Regions from separate parts of the Bradyrhizobium sp. ORS 278 genome, predicted to be linked through region 1. Evidence: predicted binding sites of a transcription regulator. Region 1 holds the regulator's gene; each other region holds the start of a gene.
What was found. Region 1 encodes PhoB, which activates phosphate uptake and scavenging genes when phosphate is short. Its sites were predicted from a motif close to TGTCATNNANCTGTCAT; they were not measured.
Positions count from the first base shown of each region.

Region 2: the regulator PhoB is predicted to act here: its motif matches at 1,988-2,004, upstream of ppk2 (polyphosphate kinase 2).
Region 3: the regulator PhoB is predicted to act here: its motif matches at 1,948-1,964, upstream of BRADO_RS22900 (Orn/Lys/Arg decarboxylase N-terminal domain-containing protein).

Region 1 is NC_009445.1:1,794,188-1,799,222, forward strand. It holds gene pstB (phosphate ABC transporter ATP-binding protein PstB) at 1-764, shown strand, start outside; gene phoU (phosphate signaling complex protein PhoU) at 795-1,511, shown strand; gene phoB (phosphate regulon transcriptional regulator PhoB) at 1,528-2,235, shown strand; gene BRADO_RS07905 (trypsin-like serine protease) at 2,322-3,638, shown strand; gene BRADO_RS07910 (HoxN/HupN/NixA family nickel/cobalt transporter) at 3,826-4,923, shown strand; gene BRADO_RS07915 (uracil phosphoribosyltransferase) at 4,954-5,035, shown strand, end outside.
Region 2 is NC_009445.1:4,439,488-4,444,522, forward strand. It holds gene BRADO_RS19760 (tetratricopeptide repeat protein) at 1-88, shown strand, start outside; gene BRADO_RS19765 (YdcF family protein) at 85-873, opposite strand; gene BRADO_RS19770 (acetamidase/formamidase family protein) at 1,004-1,945, shown strand; gene ppk2 (polyphosphate kinase 2) at 2,054-2,980, shown strand; gene BRADO_RS19780 (hypothetical protein) at 4,098-4,295, shown strand; gene BRADO_RS19785 (GcrA family cell cycle regulator) at 4,373-4,852, shown strand.
Region 3 is NC_009445.1:5,117,017-5,122,051, forward strand. It holds gene cobS (adenosylcobinamide-GDP ribazoletransferase) at 1-176, opposite strand, end outside; gene BRADO_RS22890 (histidine phosphatase family protein) at 173-766, opposite strand; gene cobT (nicotinate-nucleotide--dimethylbenzimidazole phosphoribosyltransferase) at 766-1,821, opposite strand; gene BRADO_RS22900 (Orn/Lys/Arg decarboxylase N-terminal domain-containing protein) at 2,011-4,368, shown strand; gene BRADO_RS22905 (GNAT family N-acetyltransferase) at 4,376-4,948, shown strand; gene BRADO_RS22910 (hypothetical protein) at 4,950-5,035, opposite strand, start outside.

The DNA.
Region 1 (5,035 bases):
TGCCGGAGGCGCCGGCCAAAGTGACCGCGCGCAACCTCAACTTCTACTACGGCGACCACCACGCGCTGAAGAACATCAACCTCGCGCTCGGCACCAATCGGGTCACAGCGTTCATCGGCCCGTCCGGCTGCGGCAAGTCGACCCTGCTGCGCATCTTCAACCGGATGTACGACCTCTATCCGGGCCAGCGCGCGGTCGGCCAGCTGATGCTGGACAACACCAACATTCTCGACCCCAAGCTCGACCTCAACCTGCTGCGCGCGCGGGTCGGCATGGTGTTCCAGAAGCCGACGCCGTTCCCGATGACGATCTACGAGAACATCGCCTTCGGCATCCGCCTCTATGAGAAGATCTCGAAGTCCGAGATGGACGACCGCGTCGAGAAGGCGCTGCGCGGCGGCGCATTGTGGAACGAGGTCAAGGACAAGCTGAACGCCTCCGGCCTGTCGTTGTCCGGCGGCCAGCAGCAGCGCCTGTGCATCGCCCGCACGGTCGCCGTGCGTCCAGAGGTCATCCTGTTCGACGAGCCGTGCTCGGCGCTCGACCCGATTTCCACCGCCAAGGTCGAGGAGCTGATCCAGGAGCTCTCGGAGAACTATACGATCGCGATCGTGACTCATAACATGCAGCAGGCGGCGCGCGTCTCCGACAAGACCGCCTTCATGTATCTCGGCGAGTTGATCGAGTTCGACGACACCAGCAAGATATTCACCTCGCCGAGCGATCGGCGGACCCAGGATTACATCACCGGCCGGTTCGGCTGACGCCGACAGCAATGCCCTCAGGAGATCATCATGGCCAGTGAACATACCGCCAAGGCGTTCGACAGCGATCTGCAGGATCTGACCCGCCTGGTGGCGGAGATGGGCGGCCTTGCCGAACGGCTGATCGTCGATTCCGTCGACGCGCTGGTGCGGCGCGACGTGGCGCTCGGCCAGAAGGTGGTCGCCGGTGACGCGGAGGTCGACAAGCTGCAGCGCGTCATCGAGGAGCGCGCGGTGCTCACGATCGCCCGCCGCCAGCCGATGGCCGTCGACCTGCGCGAGATCGTCGGTGCGATGCGCGTCGCCACCGATCTGGAGCGGATCGGCGACCTCGCCAAGAACATCGGCAAGCGCGTCGCCGCGCTGGAGAGCGACTTTCATCCGCTGAAGCTGATCCGCGGCCTGGAGCACATGACCGACCTCGTTCAGTCGCAGGTCAAGACGGTGCTGGATGCCTATGCGGCGCACGATTTGCCGGCGGCTATGACGGTGTGGAAAGGCGACGAGGAGGTCGACGCGATCTGCACCTCGCTGTTCCGCGAGCTCCTCACCTACATGATGGAAGACCCGCGCAACATCTCGTTCTGCATCCATCTGATGTTCTGCGCCAAGAACATCGAGCGGATGGGCGATCACGCCACCAACATCGCCGAGACGGTGTTCTATATGATCGAGGGCCAGCAGATCATGGACAAGCGCCCCAAGGGCGACATGACCAGTTTTGCGACCACGATCCCCGGCAACTGAGAAAGACGATTCCGACATGGGCGCGCGAATTCTGGTGGTTGAGGACGAGGAGGCGCTGACGACGCTGCTGCGCTACAACCTCGAAGCCGAAGGCTACGAGGTCGAGACCGTGGCGCGCGGCGACGAGGCCGACACGCGGCTGAAGGAGCGCATTCCCGATCTGGTCGTGCTCGACTGGATGCTGCCGGGCCTCTCAGGGATCGAGCTGTGCCGGCGGCTGCGGGCGCGGTCCGAGACCAAGCAGCTGCCGATCATCATGCTGACGGCGCGCGGCGAGGAGAGCGAGCGCGTGCGCGGTCTTGCGACCGGCGCCGATGACTACATCGTCAAGCCGTTCTCGGTGCCGGAGCTCTTGGCGCGTGTGAAGGGCCTGCTGCGGCGCGCCAGCCCGGAGCGGCTGGCGACCGTGCTGTCCTATGGCGACATCGAGCTCGATCGCGAGAAGCGCCGCGTGGCGCGGTCGGGCCGGCCGATCGATCTCGGCCCGACCGAATATCGCCTGCTCGAGTTCTTCCTGGAGCATCCCGGCCGCGTGTTCAGCCGCGAGCAGCTGCTCGACAGCGTCTGGGGCCGCGACATCTATATCGACGAGCGCACGGTCGACGTCCACATCGGCCGGCTGCGCAAGCTGCTCAATCCCGGCCGCGAGCAGGATCCGATCCGCACCGTCCGCGGCGCCGGCTATGCGCTCGACGACCGGTTCGCCAAGTCTGAGCAGGCCTGATCGCGCGGTCTGCGCGGTCACGCCGCTGCCGTCTTGATCATGTGTGATGGCGTTCCCATCATCATGGTCGGGCCTCGGCAGACACAATGATCAAGACGCTCGCCATCTTTTTGACGTTGTTGCTCGCGGCTGCGACTAGCGCCGCGGCCGCCGAGCTCGAGGAGGCCGTCGCCGCGGCGGCGAATGGACAGCCCGCGGTGGCGTTGCGAAGGCTCCAGCCGCTCGCCGTCAAGGGCGACGCGCGGGCACAATTCGATGTCGGCTTCATGCAGGCCTTCGGCGTCGGCGTCGCGCGCAACCAGACGGAGGCGCTGGTCTGGTACCGCAAGGCCGCCGATCAGGGGCTCGCCATCGCCCAGCATTATCTGGGCATCGCCTATTTCAACGGCGAAGGCGCCGCTCGCGATCACGGCGAAGCCGCGCGCTGGTTCAACCGCGCCGCCGCCCAAGGCTTCGCCCAATCGCAATACATGCTCGGCCTGATGATGCTCGACGGCCGGGTCATGTCCCAGGATGTCGTGCAGGGTTATGCCTGGCTGGTGATGGCCGGCCGCAACGGCGTAAGGTCGGCCGGCCGCGAGATCCAGCGTATCAAGCTTAGCGACGCACAGCGGCGTCAGGCCGAGCAGATCATCGCGGCGTGGAGGCCGAAGCCGGAAGCGGCGGATGCCGGCATTGCCAATCCGCGCCCCGAGCAGCTGCTCGGCCTCGACCGGCACTTCGGTGATGTCGTCGATCCCACCTCCTGGCCGGCATCGTCGATCGGTGTCGTGACCCAGGCGCAATACAGCACGGGAGGCTCGTGTACCGGCACCTTGGTGGCTCCCCGCGTCGTGCTGACGGCGGCGCACTGCGTCTTCAACGGTCTGGCTCAGGTGAGTCCGGGCAATGTCCATTTTCTGGCGGGCCTGAACAAAGGCACCCCCGCCGCCTCCTCAGTCGCCGACAAGCTGATTGTCGCGCCGGACTTCATCCCGACTCAGCACGACCAATGGTCGGCCGACCGTTCGCCGGCGGATTGGGCGCTGATCATCCTGAAGGATGCGCTGCCGTCCAGGCCGGTGGCGGTAAGGGCCGTGAGCCGCGACGAGCTTGCGGCCGCGACCCAGGCGGGCACGATCTCCGAGATCGGCTACGGCCAGGAGCGGCGCTATTCGCCGACCGGCCAGCGCAATTGCAGCGCCGGCATGACCAAGGATGCGAAGCTGCTGACCGTCCATTGCCTCGCCAATTTCGGCTATTCGGGCTCCCCGATTCTCGCCGAGATCAACGGCGAACCGGTCGTGGTCGGCATCTTCTCGGCGTTCCACGAAGAGACGAGGCTGATGTTCGCCGCGCCTGCAAGCCAGTTCGAGGCGACCGTGCGGCGCGAGATCGCGGCGCAGAGCGCCTCGGCGCGGTGAGAGGAGGGCGGGGAGGGAAAGAGTTGGACATGGGCTGGTCAATGTTTGTGCGTGACCGGATAGCGGATTGCCAAGGGAATGCGGTGAACCTCGGCCGCGCGGACCCCGGGGGGGTGATTTGCAAGTGATTTGAGCGCGGCGACGCAAGCCTTGCCTTTTGGCGCGGGTCTTGCTCTCCTGTCCGAGTATGACGATTTTGCCAATTGATCATCCTCGGCCGGCCGCCTCGATCCCGGTTCGGCTCCGCGGGGACGGCGCACGAAATGCCGTGCTTATGGCCGGCCTCGTGCTCGCCAATGCGCTGGCCTGGGCCTGGGCGTTTCTGCTTTACGCCGATCGCCCGGCCATTGTCGGCACCGCGCTGTTGGCCTGGCTGCTCGGCCTGCGGCACGCCGTCGATGCGGACCATATCGCCGCGATCGACAACGTCGTGCGCAAGCTGGTGCAGGAGGGCGACAGGCCGCGCGCCGCGGGACTCTACTTCGCGCTGGGCCATTCCAGCGTCGTCGTGATCGCCACGATCGTGGTGAGCCTCGTGGCCGGCGCTGACCTCTTGAGCGAGGACAGCACCATCCGGGCGATCGGCGGGATCATCGGCACCTCCGTTTCGGCCGGCTTTCTGCTGCTGATTGCCGTCGCCAATCTGGTTCTGTTCCTGAACCTCTGGCGCTCCCCGTCGGTCCCGCCTGACGGGGAATCGGCCGGCGATGTGGGACGCGGCATCCTGGTTCGGCTGCTGCGTCCGGTGCTCCGCGTCATCTCGCGCGCCTGGCAGATGTATCCGCTGGGCTTCCTGTTCGGTCTCGGCTTCGACACCGCCAGCGAGATCGGACTGCTCAGCCTGTCGGCGACAGAGGCGGCGCGCGGCGCGAGCCTGGCCCATGTGCTGGTGTTCCCGGCGCTGTTCGCAGCAGCGATGGCGACCGTCGATACCGCCGACAGCATGCTGATGGTCGGCGCCTATCGCTGGGCGCTCACCGATCCTGCCCGCAAGCGGCGCTATAATCTCGTGATCACAGGAGCCTCCGTCGCAATCGCGCTGGTGATCGGCGGCGTAGAGGCGGTCACGCTGCTGGCGCCGCGGCTGGGTCTGACCGGCGGATGGAACGATGTCGTGGCGGCGTTGGGCGACGATCTCGGCTATCTCGGCATCATCGCCATCGGGCTGTTTGGCCTGACCTGGGCCGGCGCCGTGCTGATCAGCCGCTGCCGCGGCACCTCACATGCATCAGTCGAGGCGCTTGCCAGTGTTCGCGCCAGGACGCTAAACCCGACGGCGAAATAAGGCGGAACGCACGGGACGGAGCGACCCACGATGGCCGGCGCGGAGGGCGGGATCAGGATGCTGTGGTTGCAGGGCGCGAGTTGCGGCGGCTGCACCATGTCCATCCTGGAGA
Region 2 (5,035 bases), 2.6 Mb from region 1:
TGCCGGCCGCCGCTTTGAGCCGGTCGTCGCGCGCGTGCGGGGCGAGCTGGCGGCGAAGGCGGCGACTCTCATTCAGCCGCGCGTTTAAGTCGGACCGGGAAATAAGTCGTCGGTGCGTCCGCGAAGACGGTAGGCCACGAGCCCGACCCATTCGCGCACGGCGATGTCGGCACGACGAAGGCCTTGGAGCGAGACGCCGTCGAAGTCGAGCACGCGGCCGACCCGCCAGTCCACCGGATAAGGCTCGACCGGGAATCCCGCCTTCCGGAACAGTCCGACCGAGCGCGGCATGTGATAGGCCGAGGTCACCAGCAGCCAGCGCTCGCCCGGCTTGGGCGCGATCATCGCTTTCGAGAAGATCGCGTTCTCGTAGGTGTTGCGCGACTGCCGCTCGAGCAGCAGCCGCTGCTTGGCGACCCCCAGGCTTTCCAGGATCTCGGCGCCGACATCGGCCTCCTTGGCGTCCGTCGCGATCAGGTTGGCGCTTCCGCCCGTGAACAGGACGCGGGCATTCGGATAGCGCCGCGCCAGCACCGCCGCCTGGATCACCCGGTCTGCGCCGGCCACCGTCACCGGCATGCCGTATATCGCCGACAGATCGGAATCGACCGGACCGCCGAGCACGATGATGCCGTCCGGCGCCCCCTTGGCCGGATCCCATTTCGGAAACCGGCTCTCCAGCGGGTAGAGCATCAGACTGCCAAGCGGCGTCAGGCCGACGATCGCGAGCAGCAGCATCGCCGACGCCACGAGCCTGCGACCCAGCACGGCAAACCGCGTCAGCATCAGGATGGCGCCGAGGAGACCGAGCGCAATCATGAAATTGGTCGGCAGTGCCAGGAGGCCGAGCGTCTTGGACAGGACGAAGAACATTCCGGGCTCCGGCGCGGGGTGAGATCTTACGGCCGCCCTCATACACGAGAGCCGGCATGCGTTGCCATCTCTCTGCGAACGCCGTGTGATGCGCTATGCTCAGGCCCGAACCGGCACGAATGAGAGGATCATGGCCCATCATCACCTGCACGCCAGCCCCGAAACCTGTCACTGGGGCTTTTTCGAATCCCGCCTGAAGCCGGTTCTGACGATCGACAGCGGCGACGAGGTCACGATCGATTCGATCAGCGGCGGACCCGACGTGTTGCCGGATGCGAGCAAGTTCTACATTCCGCCGGAATTGCTGGAGGTCCACGCCAAATCCGAGCGCATGGTGCCCGGCCACATCCTGACGGGGCCCATCGCCGTGAAGGGTGCAGAGGTCGGCGACGTGCTGGAGGTCGACATCCTCGACGTCCAGCTGCGCCAGGACTGGGGCTACAATTTCATCCGCCCGCTGGCCGGCACACTGCCCGACGATTTCCACCAAACCCGGCTGATGAACATTCCGCTCGATCGCGAGCGCATGGTCGGCCGGATGCCGTGGGGGCTGGAGCTGCCGCTGGCGCCATTCTTCGGCGTCATGGGCACGGCGCCGCCGTCGGCCTGGGGCCGCATCACTTCGCTGATCCCGCGCGCGATGGGCGGCAATCTCGACAACAAGGAGCTGGGTGCCGGCGCGAAGCTGTATCTCCCGGTGTTCGTGCCGGGGGCGCTGTTCTCCTGCGGCGACGGCCACGGCGTGCAGGGCGACGGCGAGGTCTGCGTCACCGCGATCGAGACCGCGCTGCAGGGCCGCTTCCGCCTCACCGTGCGCAAGGACCTCAGTTTCGACTACCCCCGCGCCGAGACGCCGACGCATTACATGACGATGGCGATGGACCCCGATCTCGACCAGTGCGTGGTCAAGGCGCTGCGCGACATGATCGTGCTGCTCGGCGAGAAGCGTAATCTGTCGCGTGAGGATGCATATACGCTGTGCAGCCTGGCGGCGGATCTGCGCGTGACGCAGACGGTCAACGGCTCCAAGGGCATTCACTGCGTGATCGCGAAATCGGTCGTGCACGGCTGAGGCCCTTGCCGGTCCGGCCGCGGAAATCGCGTCGCAGTCGCATGTCACACCCCTGTCAATGGCCGTGAGGCAATTTGCACGGCCACATCGAGCATGGGGACGATACCGATGAGCGAACGCGAGACTACCGACGAGCGCGCGCTGCGCGAGCTGATCGACGAGGATTTCCGCGACAGCATGGACGAGGAGCTGGAGCTCGAGCTCGGCGACGACCAGTTCGACGAGTTTCGCCGGCTCGAGCTCGGCCATCAGGCGCATCCGAGCATGGACCGCCGGGTGTATTTCAAGGAGCTGTTCCGGCTGCAGGGCGAGCTGGTGAAGCTGCAGGACTGGGTTCAGCACAACAAGCTCAAGGTCGTGGTGCTGTTCGAGGGCCGCGATTCCGCCGGCAAGGGCGGCGCCATCAAGCGCATCACCCAGCGGCTCAACCCGCGCGTCTGCCGCGTGGCGGCGCTGCCGGCGCCGAACGAGCGCGAGCGCACGCAATGGTATTTCCAGCGCTATGCGACGCATCTGCCGGCCGGCGGCGAGATCGTGCTGTTCGACCGCTCCTGGTACAACCGCGCCGGTGTCGAGCGCGTGATGGGCTTCTGCACCGAGGACCAGGTCGAGGAGTTCTTCCGCTCGGTGCCGGAGTTCGAGCGCATGCTGGTGCGATCCGGCATCATCCTGATCAAGTACTGGTTCTCGATCACCGACGAGGAGCAGCAGTTCCGCTTCCTGATGCGCATCCACGATCCGCTCAAGCAGTGGAAGCTGAGCCCGATGGACGTGCAGGCGCGCAGCCGCTGGGAGCAGTACACCAAGGCCAAGGAGGAGATGCTGCACCGGACGCACATCCCGGAGGCGCCGTGGTGGGTGGTGGAGGCCGTCGACAAGAAGCGCGCGCGGCTGAACTGCATCTCGCATCTCCTCAGCCAGATCCCCTATGGCGAGGTGCAACACGAGCCGGTCGTCCTGCCCGAGCGCGTCCGCAGCCCGGACTATCGCCGCGAGCAGATCCCACCGGAGCTGTACGTGCCGTCGCTGTATTGAGGCGAACGACGCACGCTTTCTCCTCCGTGATTGCGAGCGAAGTGACGCAATCGAGAGTCCCGCTCACCACACTGGATTGCGTCGCTACGCTCGCAATGACGCGGGGAGATCGGTTCATGTCGTCTTCCTCCGTCGCGCTGCGCACCTTCAAGCAGCCTCCGCTGTCATCGCCCGGCTTGACCGGGCGATCCAGTATTCCAGAGACGCCGATGATCGGATCGAATGGCCGCGGCGTCCTGGATCGCCCGGTCAAGCGGGGCGATGACACCGAACAACCGGCCGGCACCTCGCATCAGTCGCACGCTTACAGTCCCGCGACATCTCTGCCCGGGTCATGCTGATCTTGTTCACCCTCGCAAATTCCGGAGGGCGCAGGGAAGGCCAGGCGTCGGCTGACGCCTGCGGCCCGCCTGCGAGAAAAAAATGCAGGCGGCAGGTACCACAGGTGCAGCCGGACAACGCCCGGCCCTCCCTGCGCGATGGTCTTCACGCTTATACGCAGTCTGCCTGGTGCGCCGGCTTGTTGGCCACCATTCGCAACAATGCTTGCGCATTGCGCGGGACACCAGCATCGGGGTGCCAGCACGCTGCGACTTCACGTCCGTGACCAAGCCGTTCGTCCGCGCATCCTCTCGGACACGCTGCGGCTCGATCGCGGCCATCGCTCCCCGCCTCGCGTGTCGTGACGATCGCGCGCTACGCCCCTACCGAGTGAGGTGGGATGCGCGCAGTAGAGCATGATTTTCGGAAAAGCGAAAGCGCTATTTTCTGAATTGTAGAAATCACCGTTCGGCGAACCGCCGCCGCAGCGCCGGCCGGGGCCCCGGTGCGTCGGGACCCATCGCAGGAGACGTTCGATCGGCTGTGGACCAGCCCTCGGAGGAGTGACGGTGGTTGCAGCGCGAATCCCCTCCACCGGCTCGTGCACCGTACCATTCCGGCCCCGGACTCGCGGACCGCGCGGAGAGTCACGGCCACGCGTCGACCGATTCGTCATATTTCTATAAAATTCAATATCTTAACCAGTTATCCCCAACCCGCTGTACAACCAATCGGATTCCTAATAGAGTCTAAAAAGTTACTTTTCTGTACACCGGTTACGGACTAGCTTTTAGGCATGGCGACGGAAAAAGCCGAGACTGACCGCATCCCCGTAACCCTGGCCCTGGCAACCATTGGCTATCTCGAAAAGCTCGTGAAACAGGGCACCCACGGCACCAGCGTTCCGGGTGTCTGCAGAACGTTGATTGAAGAAGGCATCCGGCTCGCCATCAAGGACGGGCTGCTGTCGATTCGCGACAACGGACGGGCTTAAACAGGGACATCAGCGAGCAGTTTCGGACGGCCGTCGGCCAGGACGATCCAGGACGGATCAAACTTGGAAGCGACACAATGCCCGCCGAACGACAGACCCAACCCACCTGGACCGAGGAACGCCTCCGGGCCCTGAAGCAGCACTTTGAAGCCGGGCTGACCTGCCGCGAGATCGCCGCCGAGCTCGGCGTCAGCCGCAATGCCGTGATCGGCAAGATCTCCCGCCTCGCGCTGACGCGCGACAATGGCGGCGACAGCCGGCGCGTGGTCCGCGCCGAAACCACGCGCGACGGCGCCCGCCGCCCGGTGCCGAAACTGCGCCGCCGCATCCTGCGCGCGGTGCCCAACGATCCGCCGCCGATCGTGATCGAGGAGCCGCCGGCCGGCCCGGTCGAGAACGGCTGCTCGCTGTTCGAACTCTCCAAGGAACGCTGCCGCTGGCCGATCTCGACTCCCGGCGCGGATGATTTCTGCTTCTGCGGCTCGAAGCCGATCGAGGGCCTGCCGTATTGTCCGAGCCACACGCGGATGGCGTATCGGGTGGCGTCGTCGCGGTAAGATCAGCTAACAACTAATTATTTGAAATACATCTCGCGCCGAGCGCACGGTGCCCCCTCTCCCCTTGCGGGCGAGGGTGGCTTCGATGCGCAGCATCGAAGCCGGGTGAGGGGTTTCTCTCGACACGGGCAGTGATGCTGCGGAAACAACCCCTCACCCGAGCGAGTATGACGCTGATGTCGG
Region 3 (5,035 bases), 3.3 Mb from region 1:
GGATCAGCGCTTTGAAACACCCGGGCGATGACAGAAAGACAGGCGCCGATCACCAGCCCCACGGCAGGAAACCATACCGACGCCCGCGCGAGATCGTCGGGCCGGGACTCCGCCACACGCGGTGTCGGCAGACGCGTCAGGAACTGCAGAGCGATCCAGAATTCACGCAGGCTCATGGCTGGATGATCTCGACGATTTCGGCCCACGGCGCGCCATCCGGGCCGTGCCCAGCCTCGAGCGTCAGACGGGTGCCGGGATGAATGCGCAAGCTCCAGAGTTGAGGCAAGGGCCAGCCGAGCAGATGCGACAGCGCAGCGCGGATCGCGCCGCCATGCGTGACGACCAGAACCGCCGCAGGCTCCGCCGTCGCGAGGATGCGATCCACGGCGCGCGACACCCGTACTTGCAGATCGGCCCAGCTCTCGCCGCCGGGTGCGGCGACCAAGGGATCCGCGTAGAAGGCATCGAGCAAGGCGGCCTGCTCCGGTTCACTCACGATGTCGCTGCGCTTGCGCCCGTCCCATTGTCCGAAATGCAGTTCGCTCCAATCTGGATCAACCTGCAGCGCGCAGCCGGCCTGTCGGGCATATTCGTCCGCCGCCGCCCGCGCTCGCATCAATGGGGAACTCACGACCCGGCTCCATTCCCCGCTTCGAGTCTGCCGCCGGAATTGCTCCCAACCCGCCTCGCTCAGCGGGGGATCGGTGCGGCCGTCGAGATGGCCGTTGCGCCCGGTGGTGCCATGCCGCAGCAGGTCGAGCCGCATCAGGCCTCGCGTCCCGAGACAGCCGCCTCCGCGAAGGTGGCCATGCCGTTGTGAAGCGCGCAGGCGAGCCTCAGGATCGGTAGCGCCGTCGCAGCGCCCGAGGCCTCGCCGAGCCGGAGATCGAGATCGATTAGCGGACGGGCACCAAGGGCGTCGAGCACCACGGCATGGCCGCGCTCGGCCGAGCGGTGCGAGAACAGCAGCCAGGGCCGGCACGACGGATTGAGCCTCGTCGCCACCAGCGCCGCGACCGAGACGATGAAGCCGTCGACCAGGACCGGCCAGCTCCGCTGTGCGGCGGCGACGATCGCCCCGGCCATCGCGATGATCTCCAGGCCGCCGACGGCCGCCAGCACCTCCGCAACAGGCGTCGCCGCGGTCAGGCCATGGCGCGTCAACGCGTCCTCGATGACCTTTGCCTTTCGGGCTCGCCCCTCGGCATCAAGCCCTGTGCCACTACCGACGATGTCGGCGGGCGCGCACGCCAGCAGCGCAGCCGCGATCGCCGCCGCTGAGGTCGTGTTGCCGATGCCCATCTCGCCGAAGATCACGAGGTCAGGCGCGTGGTCGGCCTGGCGTGCGACGGCCCGTAGCCCCGCCTCCGAGACAAAGGCCACGTCCGCCGGCGTCAACGCCTGCTCCACGCTGAAATCGCGCGTGCCGCGCCGCGGCTTGTCGACGACCACGCCGCGCATCTGACCATCCGCCAGCGTGCCCACGTCGACCACCTCAAGCGGACATCCCAGGCTGTGCGCCAGCACCGCGATCGCCGCGCCGCCGCCGGCGAAATTGTGCAGCATCTGCACCGTCACTTCCGGCGGATAGGCCGAGACCCCCTGGGCCGCGATCCCATGGTCGCCGGCGAACAGCACCACCGGGACACGCTCAGCCGCAGGCTTCTCGGCGGCCTGCAGCGCCGCCAGTTCGACCGCGACCTCCTCCAGCCGTCCCAGCGCACCGAGCGGCTTGGTCAGTTGCGCCTGGCGCGCCAAGGCCGATTCGCGGTGCGCCCCGGATGGCGCCGGACACTCCGAATTGATCCAGTCAGGGAGCACGATCTGTCCTTTTGGCGTTGCTCGGTGCCGGACGATTGCCACCGTATCACGGCCAGGACAAGCGCCGCCGTGCGTCAGGTGCAGGACGTGAAACAGCCGGCACCGGCATTCCTCCACGGCCCACTTTGTCATCCAACTGTCATCGAACCATCCGACAGGTGGCTGCCCTACCCAGCCCGAAAGATGCCCATGGATTACTTCCGCCGCTTCACCTTCCTGTTCGCCGCGCCCGTCTTCGAAACCGACGACCTGGCCGGCGTCCGCTTCAACCAGATCATCGAGGAGATCCAGCGCTCGGGCTTCGAGGTCGTCCGCGCCCGCAAGCTGGAGGATGCCGAGATCGCGGTGCAGACGGATGCGGCGATCGGCTGCATGGTGGTGGACTGGGGCAAGAAGGGGCTGGAGGGCAAGACGGCGTCGCTGATCAACCTGATGCGCCGCCGCGGCCTGGACTTCCCGATCATCCTCCTGATCCGGCGCAAGCGGTTCGAGGATCTGCCGGTCGAGGTGCTCGACTTCATCGACGGCTATGTCTTCCTCTCCGAGGAGACGCCGGCGTTCATCGCCAAGAATTTGATCAGCCGGCTCAAGCAATATGCCGAGACGCTCAAGACGCCGTTCTTCGGCACGCTGGTCGACTATGCCGAGGAAGGCAACCAGCTCTGGACCTGTCCCGGGCACAATGGCGGCGTATTCTACAGCCGCAGCCCGATCGGGCGGATCTTCGTCGAGCATTTGGGCGAGGCGGTGTTCCGCGACGACCTCGACAATTCCGTGCTCGACCTCGGCGATCTCCTCACCCATGAAGGGCCGGCGCTGCGCGCGCAGAAGGAGGCGGCTCAGATCTTCGGCGCCGAGAAGACCTATTTCGTGCTCAACGGCACCTCGACCTCCAACAAGGTCGTGCTGGGGGCGCTGGTCACCGACGGCGACCTTGTGCTTTTCGACCGCAACAACCACAAGGCCGCCCATCACGGAGCCCTGCTGATCTCCGGCGGAATCCCGGTCTATGTGCCCACCGTCCGCAACGCCTGGGGCCTGATCGGGCCAATGCGCTGGGACCTCCTCGACGAGGAGCACCTGCGGCAGCAGATCCGCAACAATCCGCTCGTCAAGGACCCCGATGCCTGGCGCAAGGAGCGGCCGTTCCGCGTCGCCGTCGTCGAGGAGTGTACTTACGACGGCACCATCCACAGCGCCGAGATGATCCTCAAGCGCATCGGCCACCTCTGCGACTACATCATGTTCGACGAGGCCTGGGCCGGCTTCATGAAGTTTCACCCGCTCTATGCCGGCCGCTTCGCGATGGGCCTCTCCGAGCTCGGGCCGGACGCCCCCGGAATTATCGCGACGCAGTCGACCCACAAGCAGCTCGCGAGCTTCTCGCAGGCCTCGCAGATCCACATCAAGGACCGCCACATCAAGGGCCAGCGCCGCCGGGTCGAGCATCGCCGCTTCAACGAGAGCTTCATGCAGCACGCCTCGACCTCGCCCTTCTATCCGCTGTTCGCCTCGCTCGATGTCGGCGCGCAGATGATGAAGGGCCGCTCGGGCGAGGTGCTGTGGGACGACACGATCCGGCTCGGGATCGAATTGCGCAAGAAGATCCGGGCGATGCGCCGCGAGTTCGACGAGAAGGAGAAGGATCCGGCGCGGCGCTGGTTCTTCGAGCCGTTCGTGCCGGACCGGGTGTCGATCCCCGATGCCGCGAGTCCCGGCGGCCGCCACGACGTCGCTTGGGAGGCGATCTCGACCGACCAGCTCGCGACCGACGCCACGCTCTGGCAGCTCGCGCCAGGCGAGGCCTGGCACGGCTTCCCGGACCTCGCGCCCGGCTTCGCCATGACCGATCCGAACAAGCTGACCCTGCTCACCCCCGGTTTCGACCGTTCCACCGGCGGCTATGCCGAGCACGGCATACCGGCGCCGGTCGTGGCGCAATATCTGCGCGAGAATCGCATCGTCGCCGAGAAGAACGACCTCAACTCGCTGCTCTTCCTGCTCACTCCCGGCGTCGAGGCCAGCAAGGCCGGCACTTTGATTAGCGGGCTCGTCGCCTTCAAGCGGCTGCATGACGACAACGTGCTGCTCGACGACGCCATCCCCGAGTTCACCCGCAAGCGCTTCGCGCGCTACGGCAAGACCCGGCTGCGCGACCTCTGCGGCGAGATGCACCGCTTCTACCGCGAGGCCGAGGTCAGCGCGCTGCAGGCGAAGCAGTTTCAGCCGCAGCATCTGCCCGAGATCGCGCTGTCGCCGCGCGAGGCGGCCCGCGCGCTGATGCGCAACGAGGTCGACTACCTGCCGATCGACCAGATCGCCGGCCGCATCGCGACCACCCCCTTCGTGGTTTATCCGCCGGGCATCGCCACGATCGTCCCTGGAGAGCGGTTGTCCGATCGCGCCAAGCCGATGATCGATTACCTCAAGATGTTCGAGCGGGCGTTCAACACATTCCCCGGCTTCGACGTCGAGATTCAGGGATTGTATAAGGAGATCGACGAGTCTGGCCGGATCCGGCTCTATACCTATGTCTGCGCAGAGTAATCTGACCATGGACACCCCGATCGCGGCGCTCGAGACCGAACCGCAAGTCCTCGTCCGCCCGTCCCGTGACGAGGACGTCGAGGCGATGCTCGCGATCTACCGCCGGCACATCCGCCGCGGGGTCGAGGACAGCGCCGCCAATACCGGCGCGCCGGAGCCGGATGATCTGAAGCAGCGGCGCAAGAATCTGCGCAACCACCGCTTGCCGCATCTCGTCGCGACGTTTCGCGGCGAGGTCGTGGGCTATGCCTATGTGGTCCAGTTCCGGAAGCGGCCGGCCTATCGCTTTGCGGTCAAGCACTCGATCTACGTCCATCACGAGCATCTCGGCCGCGGCGTCGGCCGGCTCCTGATGCAGGCCTTGATCGATGCCTCCGCCGCCGCCGGCTATCGGCAGATGATCGGCTATATCGATGCCGACAACACCGCTTCGCTCGGCATCCACGAGCGCTTCGGCTTCGTCCGGGTCGGCCTGCTGCCCGGCGTCGCCTACCGCTACGGCCGCTGGTCGGACACCGTGATGGTTCAGCGCTCGCTCGGCCCCGGCGCCGCCGAAGCGCCCGCCACGCCCGGCCGCTGAGTCACGACGGGAAGTCGGCCGCCTTCACCTGCATCCGGTCGGCATGCAGCGACCAGTCGTGCAAATTCTGCGTCTTGCAGAACTCCT